Regions from separate parts of the Rossellomorea oryzaecorticis genome, predicted to be linked through region 1. Evidence: riboswitches for the same ligand, from Rfam matches in the RefSeq annotation. Region 1 holds a riboswitch; each other region holds the start of a gene.
What was found. A riboswitch is a leader RNA that binds a small molecule or an ion and turns the genes downstream of it on or off. The one in region 1 is predicted to bind S-adenosylmethionine.
Positions count from the first base shown of each region.

Region 2: linked by a shared signal. The riboswitch ahead of ACKA06_RS05960 (methionine ABC transporter ATP-binding protein) and the one ahead of ACKA06_RS08730 (methionine biosynthesis PLP-dependent protein) in region 1 are both predicted to bind S-adenosylmethionine.
Region 3: linked by a shared signal. The riboswitch ahead of mtnK (S-methyl-5-thioribose kinase) and the one ahead of ACKA06_RS08730 (methionine biosynthesis PLP-dependent protein) in region 1 are both predicted to bind S-adenosylmethionine.

Region 1 covers NZ_JBJOSA010000005.1:234,120-237,873, reverse strand. The annotation lists gene ACKA06_RS08740 (tryptophan--tRNA ligase) at 1-549, shown strand, start outside; gene ACKA06_RS08735 (zinc-dependent alcohol dehydrogenase) at 604-1,737, opposite strand; SAM riboswitch class I at 2,123-2,225, shown strand; gene ACKA06_RS08730 (methionine biosynthesis PLP-dependent protein) at 2,318-3,439, shown strand; gene metC (cystathionine beta-lyase) at 3,432-3,754, shown strand, end outside.
Region 2 covers NZ_JBJOSA010000003.1:380,684-384,437, forward strand. The annotation lists gene ACKA06_RS05950 (MetQ/NlpA family ABC transporter substrate-binding protein) at 1-642, opposite strand, end outside; gene ACKA06_RS05955 (methionine ABC transporter permease) at 670-1,335, opposite strand; gene ACKA06_RS05960 (methionine ABC transporter ATP-binding protein) at 1,325-2,338, opposite strand; SAM riboswitch class I at 2,429-2,535, opposite strand; gene ACKA06_RS05965 (hypothetical protein) at 3,041-3,733, shown strand.
Region 3 covers NZ_JBJOSA010000002.1:27,410-31,163, forward strand. The annotation lists gene mtnA (S-methyl-5-thioribose-1-phosphate isomerase) at 1-1,023, opposite strand, end outside; gene mtnK (S-methyl-5-thioribose kinase) at 1,034-2,221, opposite strand; SAM riboswitch class I at 2,327-2,477, opposite strand; gene ACKA06_RS02305 (carbon-nitrogen family hydrolase) at 2,582-3,364, opposite strand; gene ACKA06_RS02310 (pyridoxal phosphate-dependent aminotransferase) at 3,477-3,754, shown strand, end outside.

The sequences.
Region 1 (3,754 bases):
GTACCGGTGGGGAAAGATCAAATACAACATGTGGAAATTGCAAGGGATATTGCTGAAAGCTTTAATCATACCTATGGAGAAACGTTCACCCTGCCTCACTATATCGTGGAAAAGGAAACGGCCGTATTGCCAGGTCTGGATGGACGTAAAATGAGCAAAAGTTATAATAATACCATCCCATTGTTCGAAGAGCCAAAAAAACTGCAAAAATTGGTCAATAAGATCAAGACGGATTCAAGTCCGCCTGCGGCTCCGAAAAATCCAGATGATTCGATTATATTTTCGTTATATAAAGAATTTGCGTCAGAAGTTAAAGCAGATGAGATGAAGAACCGGTTTCAATCCGGTATCGGATGGGGAGAGGCCAAGAAAGAGCTTTTTGAAGTCATGAATGAGTTTTTGGAAGAGCCTCGTGAAAAGTATCGTGAATTGATGGACTCTCCTGAAAAGCTTAATGAAATTTTAATGGATGGTGCTGAGAAAGCAAGAAAGAAAACGAGACCATTCTTGCAGGAGGTGAAAAGGAAAATAGGGATTCTTCATTCATGACATTAAAAATACAAGCTGCCGATCTAGTTGAATGGCAGCTTGTATAATATAGGTTTATGGTTTTAATATCACCTTGATATTGCCGTCCTCTTTCTTATCGAAAATCTCGTATCCACGCGCTGCATCTTCAATGGGAATACGATGGGTAATAATATCAGTCGGGTCAAATTCTTTGTTTTCGATCATATCGTACAGTTTTGGCATAAGGTGTATGACTGGGGCCTGTCCCATTTTGATGGAGACATTTCTGCTGAAGAAGTCCCCTATTGGAAAACGATTTGCTTCTGTGGCATAAACACCTGTCAATTGCACGGTACCGAATTTTCTTACCGATTGAGAGGCCGTTTTTATCGGGCTGATGGTCCCGAATTGATTATCGAAATCAGATCCGAATGTTTGATCAGGTGGAACGGTCCCGTCCATTCCGACACAGTCAATCACAACATCAGCGCCTCCCTTTGTATATTCATGGAGGACAGAACCGATATCAGGGGTCTCCTTGAAGTTATACGTTTCAGCATTATTTGTGCGTTTAGCGTGCTGGAGCCTGTGATCGACCTGATCGACTGCGATTACCCGCTCGGCTCCTTTCAGTTTAGCGAATTTCTGGGCCATCAACCCAATTGGTCCGCTGCCAAGGACAATGACCGTATCGCCTTCTTTCACTCCGCTGTTCTCTACGCTCCAATAAGCTGTAGGAATGACATCCGAAAGGAAGAGGACACTCTCATCATCAAGACTGCTGGACTCGGGCACTTTGAACGAAGTAAAGTCTGCATAAGGGACCCGAAGGTATTCTGCCTGACCACCCGGATAGCCGCCGTTCATTTCTGTAAACCCAAATAACCCGCCGACCTCTCCATGAGGATTTGAGTCGTCACATTGACTTTCCATCTGATTCTTACAGAAGAAACACTCTCCGCATCCGATATTGAAAGGGATGACTACACGATCGCCTTTCTTTAAACTTTTAACATTCGAACCTACTTCCTCTACAATCCCCATCGGCTCGTGCCCCACTACGTAATCTTGTTCAGGCTCGATTCCGCCGTGATAAAGATGAAGGTCAGAACCGCAGATGCCGCTTGCAGTAATCCTCACAATCATATCGGTATTCTCTTGAATATCAGGAGTTTCAACTTCTTTTACCACCATTTGTTCTTTCCCTTGGAAAGTTACACCTTTCAAGCAAATCACATCCTATCTAAGTATTTCTATACATTTAGACTTTAAGTAGATACTTTAAACATTTCTTATTGAATCTCATTTGTAACCTAAAACATTTTTGACGTGAAATGACGAAGTATTCATAATTTTCATTGACATTTAATAAAGTATGTTGTAAGTTATGAAGAAGTTATTTTAATAAAGTTTTTGGAGAAAGCTCTTTTCGCATACTTTGTTGCTCAATACACAAGAAAATACCGGAACTTTGGTATTTTCTGATGTTCGTCCACCTGTAGATTAACTTGAATTCGAAAAGAGCACGTATACAAGCAACATTCAGGCTACTAGTCAATTTACGAAAAGCAACAATCTTTTAGAAAACATCCTTGTAGAAAAACTAAATAGATTCTTATCAAGAGAGGTAGAGGGACTGGCCCGGTGACACCTCAGCAACCAGCATGGCGCATGGTGCTAATTCCAGCAAGTTGATTCAACTTGGCCGATAAGAGGGAGAATGAATGATGAAGCCTTCTTATATTGCATAAGGGGGCTTTTTATTTTATACCCCTTTTCATTTTACTGAGAAAAGGAGAGGCGAAAAGTGAGTAAACACATTGATACAATCCTCGTACAATCCGGTAATCGTACAGACAGCAGGACAGGTGCAGTCAGTCCGGCAATATACTTATCTACTGCATATGAGCATCAGGGAATCGGAAAATCTACTGGATTTGATTATTCCCGCACAGGAAATCCAACCAGGTTCATTTTGGAAGACACATTAGCCCAGTTGGAGGAAGGCAGGAGGGCCTTTGCGTTCAGTTCCGGTATGGCAGCCATCCAGGCAATATTGAATTTGTTTTCCTCGGGGGACGAACTGATTGTTCCCGAAGATCTGTACGGCGGCAGCTATCGGCTTTTCCTTCAGTATGAGAATCAATACAATATCAAATTCCATTTCGTCGATACAGCAGATGAAAGCAGAATAATTGAGAAGATAAATGGAAGCACGAAGGGCATCTTCCTTGAAACACCAACCAATCCGCTTATGAATGAAGCGAGTATTTCGACCGTTTCTTCCGTTGCAAAGGATAACGGCTTACTGCTGATTGTGGATAACACCTTTTACACCCCAATCCTGCAAAAGCCAATAACAGAGGGGGCAGATATTGTCGTCCACAGTGCCACAAAATATTTAGGCGGCCACAACGATGTGCTGGCGGGTGCGGTCATTGCACGAGACGAGGATCTCGGAGAAAAGATATACACAGTCCAGAATTCCATTGGAGCAGTCCTTTCACCGTTTGACAGCTGGCTTCTGCTCCGCGGTATGAAAACGTTGAGTTTGAGGATTGCGCAGCATGAAAAAAATGCCCGCGTCATCGCAGAATATCTGACGAATCATGAGTGTGTGACAGATGTCCTGTACCCGGGCAGAGGAGGGATGTTGTCCTTTAGGATTTCAAGAGAAGAGTGGGTCGGTCCCTTCCTTGAAAAATTGAAAGTCATTACATTCGCGGAAAGCCTCGGAGGCGTTGAAAGCTTCATAACTTATCCAGCCACCCAGACACATGCTGATATTCCCGTAAAAGAAAGGAATAAAATCGGTATTTGCAATCGTCTTTTACGTTTTTCTGTTGGAATTGAAAATGTCGGGGATATCATTGCTGATTTGGACAATGTTTTTAATCAACTAAAAGGAGAGGTGCTTACTCATGAGTAGAAAAACTTACTCTCAACAAACATCCCTTATTCACTCTCATGGATATGACCGGCATACTGGAGCTGTTTCAATTCCTCTTTACCACGCGACCACTTTCCATCAACAAGATTTTGATCAGTTTGGAACCTATGATTACAGCAGATCTGGTAATCCAACCAGGGAGGCATTGGAGGATACGATTGCTGAACTTGAAGGCGGTGTCCGGGGATTTGCCTTTTCATCAGGCATGGCAGCTATTTCAACCACTTTTATGATGCTTTCTCAGGGAGATCATGTATTGATTTCGGAGGAAGTGTACGGTGGAACCTATCGCTT
Region 2 (3,754 bases), on a different contig from region 1:
GTCAAGGAGATCCATTTTTGCCGCAAGTGCGTAGTTCCCCGGAACTGCTGATAGGTCTACGCTTTCAACTGCTCTTGGAAGCTGAGCCGCTTCGATCGGTTTGAATTGCAGGTTCTTAACGTTTTTATCGATGTCTTTTTCAGATACTGTAAGCGGATCCGTGCCTTCTTTCAATGTGATCAGCTCAGCATCCACGAGGATTTGGAATGCGCGGGCTGCGTTTGTCGGATCGTTCGGGATGGCGATGGCGCTGCCTTCCTTGATGTCTTCGAGAGAATCAAATTTCTCTGAATAGATCCCCATCGGTGCAGTCGGCACCACGATGACTTCTGAAAGCTCCATACCGTGCTGCTCTGCGAATGTTTCCATATAGATTTTGTGCTGGAACAGGTTGGCGTCAAGATCCCCCTGAGCGAGTGCATTGTTCGGCTGGATGTAGTCGCTGAATTCTTTCACTTCAACGGTGTATCCTTTTTCCTCAAGACCTGGTTTGATGGCTTTTGTGACCATGTCGCTGTAAGGACCGGATGTCGCCCCGATCGTGATTTCTTTTTTATCTTCAGAACTTGCTTCTTCTCCACTGCATGCTGCCAGCAGGCTGACAGTCAATGCTGCTGCTAATAGTAAAAACCATTTTTTCATCTGAAATCTTCCCCCTGAATGTTTTGATTATCGTTTATCTACTACTCTTGCAAAAATGTCGCCTGTATATTGGATGAGCTGCACAAGGCAAATCAGCACGACGACCGTGGTAATCATGACCGTATTGTCGTAGCGGTAATAGCCGAAACGGATAGCAAGGTCACCAATACCGCCTCCGCCTACAATCCCGGCCATGGCGGAATATGCGACCAGGCTGATGGTTGTGATCGTGACGGCCTGGATGACGGCCGGCTTCGCTTCCGGCAGCAGGACGTCCTTGATGATCATCCATGGACTCGCCCCAACCGACACCGATGCTTCGATGACTCCCTTATCAATCTCGCGAAGGGCGGTCTCTACCATTCTTGCGAAAAACGGGATCCCCGCCACAGAGAGTGATACGGAGGCAGCTGTCGGCCCGATCGTCGTTCCCGTCAGTAGTTTAGTAAGCGGCAGTAGTGCAACCAATAAAATGATGAATGGGATCGAGCGGACCATGTTGACGACGAAGCCGACGATCTTTTTAATGAAGCCGTTCTGCAGGAACAATCCTTTGTCTGTCACAAAAAGCAGGATACCGAGCGGAAGGCCGATCAGGATCGCGATGGCCAGTGAAATGCCGACCATATAGATGGTTTCGAGGAATGCTTTATTCAATTCTGGTAAAATCGCAGTCAAAGAATCAGGCAGCACGGTCGAGCACCTCCAGACTTTGTGTTTTAGCCGTTATATAACGGATGGCGGCCTGTATTTCGGACTCTTCGCCGATCAGCTCCATGATGAAAATTCCGAGCGGCGTTTCCTGGATATATTCGATTTTTCCGTGAAGGATATTGCCTCGTACCTTGTATTTTTGAAACACTTCCGAAACCACACTTTCCTCTGCAATCGAACCCTTGAACTGGATTTTGATCAGCTTGCCTGTCCGGCTCTTCAATAGGTGAGGCGGCAGTTCGAACTGCAGGATATTTTCAATAAACTGTTTTGTCAACGGCTGTCTCGGGTTTGCGAACAAGTCGTACACGGGGCCTTCCTCCACGATTCTCCCGTCCTGCATGACGGCCATCCGATCGCAGATTTCCTTTACGACTTCCATTTCGTGCGTGATGAGGACGATTGTGAGCCCAAGCTGTTTGTTGATGTCTTTTAACAGTTTTAGGATCGACTTTGTTGTACTCGGATCAAGTGCTGAGGTCGCTTCGTCGCATAGGAGGACGGATGGGTTGTTTGCGAGTGCCCTGGCGATTCCGACGCGCTGTTTCTGGCCGCCGCTCAGCTGTGCGGGATAGGCTTGAGCTTTGTCGCTAAGTCCGACCATCTCCAGCAATTCGGTCACCCTTGGTTCAATTTCTGACTTCGGCACCCTGGCTGCTTTCAAAGCAAAAGCGAGATTTTCATACACCGTTTTCGCTTTAATGAGGTGGAAATGCTGAAAGATCATGCTGATTTTCTGACGTGCGAGTCGGAGTTCCCTGGAATTCAGCTTTGTCAGGTCCTGACCGTCGATGATGATCTCCCCGGATGTCGGTTTTTCCAGTAAGTTCAGGCATCGGATCAGAGAGCTTTTCCCCGCCCCGCTGTAGCCGACGATACCGAAGATTTCCCCTTTTTCAATGGTGACGGAGACATTATCCACACCGAGGACCGTCTGCTTTTTTGTTTTGTATTCTTTTACTAGATTGTTGATTCTGATCATCATTCACACCCCTTTTCTTTTTTCAATGTTGTTTGCCAAATAAAAAATGCTTCTTTCAATTACTGAAAGAAGCATCGCGCTTATGTCATCGACTTATCTTTCAGAATGAAACCCATTCTGCAGGAATTAGCACCGTTCCATAAATGGAGGTTGCCGGACGTCACAGGGCCTGATCCCTCGGTCGCTCTTGATAATTTGAAAATATTTAATTGTTTGAGTTTTTAATCTTATAGGTGATATTATATGGTTTGTTTTGGAAAGTCAATAAAGGATTTTGAATTGATTTTTTATGTAAGCGATTTCTTTGTTGTGGTTAAAAGAAAATCCCCCTCCAAAAATAATTCCTTGTATACCGCTTTTGATTTCCGTGGAAGGCTTCGCTTTCCACTCCAATCAAAAGCTGGGTTGAGCTAAAATCATTCCTCCCATTTAAGGCACCTTTATCTTTTTAATCAAACGTTTGATTAACATCTCAAACTCTTGATGGGACAGCCTTTTGAAGGTTTAAACAAACGTTTAATTAAAATGTAGATAACCTTGTGCGCAACTGAATACAAAGACCTAATCACGCATGATTATAAAGTTTCATTTTGTAGTAAAATAGATGTTTTAATCTAGCAGAATAAGGGAATATATGTTAAATTAGTTGGGGCTTTTTGCTTGTTTACTAGTAAACTATTAACTATGGGAGCTGAAGGATTGATGAAAATGATACGACTGAATGCAATGTTGATTGCAGTACTTATGCTTTTGCTTGCAGGCTGCGGAACTTCGGAGAAATCTTCTGGGGATGCCAATGCTGAAAACAAAGATAACGAAAAGGTTTCAATGGAAAATACCGACGGGGATGAAAGCGCTGAAGTTGCAGGCGAAGATGAAAGTGAAGGCGAAGTGTTTGAAGCATCAACTGAAAAAGAGGAAGATCAAGATGCCCAGCCTTCTGAAAACATCCTGGATGAGAAGAAGGTATTTAAATACGATGACGATTCAGTCATTATCACGCTGGATAAAGCTGAATTCACTACCGAATTCAAATCTTCCAATGCAGACCCTGAAGACTCGATGTCTAACAGGAAAATCATCAGTGATTCTGAAATCTTCTTACATATGACTGGAACCATTTCAAATGACACAACTGATTCAGTCAGCTTTGATGGACCGTTGTCCCCGATAAACTTTTATTTGACTTATGACGGCAAGCACGAATTTGACATGTACGGTGCTGCTGAAACAGAGGAAGGCAATACATTTAAAACACTGTCCAGCGTCGACGCTTTAACGGAAAGCAAGGTCCATTTTTACGCCCAGGTGCCAAAACCAGTATCCCAAACGGATAAACCTTTAGTACTCCAAGTGAAGATGGATGAGGAAACATTTGAGGTGCCGCTGCGTTAGGCTCCTATCCATGAAGAAACT
Region 3 (3,754 bases), on a different contig from region 1:
CTCTTCATAAGAAGGATAAATGACACCCTTTTCGGTAATGATGCCCGATATCAGTTCATTCGCCGTCACGTCGAATGCAGGGTTGTAAACTTGGGTTCCCTGAGGAGCAATCCTTACCCCATTGATTTCAGTCAGCTCTTCCGGTGCCCGTTCCTCAATGGGGATGGAGGTACCTGACGGCAGTTTGAGATCAAAGGTGGAAGAGGGGGCCGCCACGTAAAATGGAATAGTATGAAACTGGCATAAGATGGCGAGCATCGATGTGCCGATCTTGTTTGCTGTATCACCATTTGCTGCGATCCTGTCAGCTCCCACGATGACAGCTTCGACTTTCTTTTCCTTAATCGTATGGGCGGCCATGCTGTCTGCAATCAGTGTGACATTCACACCGGACTGCAGTAATTCCCACGTTGTCAGCCTTGAACCTTGAAGGACAGGCCGGGTCTCGCATGCATATACATCAAAGTTTTTTCCTTTTTCGCTCCCCAAATGAAAAGGTGCCAAGGCTGTTCCGTACTTGCTGGTTGCGATTGAACCTGCATTGCAGATGGTCATGATCGTGGACTTATCTTTAAGAAGCTCAAGGCCGTACTCGCCGATTTGTCTGCAGATAACTTCGTCCTCCGTATGAAGTTGAATCGCGGTGTGAAGAAGGGTGGTTTTTGCTTCATTGACAGACTTGGCTTTCTCGATTGCTTTTTCCAATGAATCTAATGCCCAGCCGAGATTCACCGCAGTGGGACGGGATGAATACAAATATTCCTTAACCTGTCTGAATTCTAAAATGAACTCAGACAGGTTTTCGGTTTGATGTTGATTCATGGTCATTGCCAGTCCATATGCTGCAGTAATACCGATTGCAGGTGCACCTCTTACTTTCAAGGTGACGATGGCGTCATAAAATTCATTTAATGAAGAAAGCTTCAGGTATTCAATCTCATGGGGAAGCTTTTGCTGATTTAATATCTCTAAACAGTCATCACGAAAATTCAGTGATGTCGGAATGGTCGTTGTGTTTGTCATGATAGGCTCCTTAAGATGAATGGTTTCGGATCAATTCTGTCAGTTCTTCGATTGAAGAGAGTTTGTGCCTGTTCAGGATGAGTTCTCTGCCAAGGGAGAGTGATTTTCTTTTAGCGTCTAACCTTTTTTCTTTACCTTCAATTCCATCAAGATCTTCCACATGGGCTAGGCCTGCCGTTCTCCTAATAAGCTCACATCCGCTGAATCCTGCGCTGTCTTGAAAGGCTTTGTTCAAGACATATTCCAGGTACCCACGAACTTTTGTATACGCATCTCCGCTTTCCTGCCAATGCTTTGAAAACGTTTCAGAGAATACCTTCCAAGTGTCTGTGATGATCAATAGGATCTCTTCTTTACGTGTTATATCTTCCCTGGTGATGGCCTGAAAAGTCAGATTCGCTATGAACTGCCCAATGTCGAAGCCGATGGGGCCGTAAAAGGCAAACTCCGGGTCGATGACCTTAGTGTGTTTTTCATCTGCGAAAATACTGCCGGTGTGAAGATCGCCGTGCAGGAGTGCTTCGCTCTCAGTGATGAAACTTTTCTTCAGCTTTGCCACTTCAAGTTTCAAGCTGAAATCATTCCAAAATTCCTTTAAAAGGGGCAGGAGTTCTTCTTCAAAATCGTTTGTTTCACTGTTGAAAAAAGGGTCTGTGAAAACCAGATCTTCTGTGATCTTGCAAAGTTCAGGATTTGAAAAGTTCTTTACGTATTCTTTTTTCTTAAAGGGATGCAGGGCATAGTCGGACGTAAAGTACAGGGTGTTGGCAAGGAACGTGCCTATATCTTCAGCTAAATGCGGGAATGGATCACCATTGATCAGTCCTGCCCGCAAGATATTCAAGAAACTCAAATCCTCCATCACCGTGACTGCTAGCAAGTCATCACTATGGTAAACCTGAGGTACCAGCCCAGGGGCATGAATTTCCTGAAGCTTTAATGCATCCGCCTCGATTCTTGCACGGTCCACTGTTAACGGCCAGCTTTCACCAACCACTTTTGCATAGGGGAGGGCCTGTTTTATAATGATCCCTTTTTTGCCATTTTCCGTAATCCGGAAAACAAGGTTCAAGTTCCCATCACCTATTTCACAGCAGGTCAAATCGGCATCTTCTTCAAAAAAGTTCAGGTTGACCGCTAATTCTTTAGCGGTTTGCTCGTTTAGTGATTGATAGCTGGATATCGCTTTGATTGACATTATGGTTCCTCCTTAATCTTCTTGAAAAGTCAGGAGGCTTATTTTCTAAAATGAAAAAAGCCTCTTTCATTGGGGAAAGAGGCTTTAAGAACGAATCTTATTCGCCTCTTATCTCTCAGAAAGGTAACCTTTCTGTTGGAATTAGCACCGTGCCTTATGGAATCTCCGGCGCAAAAAGCGCCCCGTTTCACAACGGTATTACGGTCGGTTGCTGGGCTTCACAGGGCCAAATCCCTCAGCCAGCTCTTGATAAGAGTTATTTAGTTTCATTCGAGTGTAAACTCAGTTAGTAAGCTTTGTGGTTTGAATAGTATCATTATTTGAAATACAGAGTCAATAACTTTTTAGGAAAATTTTATTTTAATAGAATTCAGGTCGGCGGTCTTGAAAGATCGGAATCTTCTTCCTCACTTCATCTGCTTCATTCAGATCGATTTCCGAAATGATCAATTCCTCTTCAAGGCTTCCTTCCGCTATGATGTCCCCCCACGGACTGATGATCAGCGAATGGCCACCGAATTCATTCTTTGGATCGCTTCCGGCACGGTTGCATGCGATGACGAAGCATTGATTCTCAATAGCCCGTGCTGTTAAAAGGGTCTTCCAGTGTGAAATTCTTTCTGCTGGCCACTGTGCCACCACGAATACGGCTCTTGCCCCATTGACGACATGTTTCCTGAACCATTCAGGGAATCGGATGTCATAGCAGATCATGCCGGCCATCACTGTATCCAGTATTTTGAACAGGCCGTCTTCCTTACCTGGGAGAAGATAATGGTGTTCATCCATCAGCTTGAATAGGTGAAGTTTGTTATACTGCTTAATGATGTTACCGCTGCTGTCGGCAACAAGGAGGGTGTTTGACACACCATCTGCTGTTTTCTTTGCAATCGAGCCGCCGACAATATGAATGGAATATCGGGAAGAAAGATCTGAAAGAAATGCAGAAATGTCTCTTGCATCTTCATCAGCGATTTCACCGATTCTTGTTAAGTCATAACCGGTCGTCCACAATTCAGGAAATACCACGATATCGCAGTCTGCTTCGACGGCTTTCTTAACCCACATCTGAACCCGTTTTTTATTTTCATCAGGGCGGCCAAATGTGATATCCATTTGTGCCAGTCCAATCTTCATACTCAAAGTAACACCTCATTTTTGAAATTTTCACTTTACAATCATTACTTTACGTTATATCATTTGTGACTAGAATTTGAAAGTAAATAATTTTCTAAAAAGTGCAGAAGGTGAAAAGATGACAACCTTTAAAAAAGCAGAACGAATCAACTCACTGCCGCAGCAATTTTTCGCGTCGCTTACTGGGAAAGTCCAGGAAGTGATGAAACAAGGGCACGATGTAATCAATTTGGGTCAGGGAAATCCGGATCAACCGACACCTCCGCATATCGTCGATGCGATGATAAAGGCGGTAAACTCGCCGGACAACCACAAATATTCCCCATTTCGGGGGTTGGATTCATTCAAGGAAGCCATCTCGGTTTTTTATAAGCGGGAGTATGGTGTGGATATCGA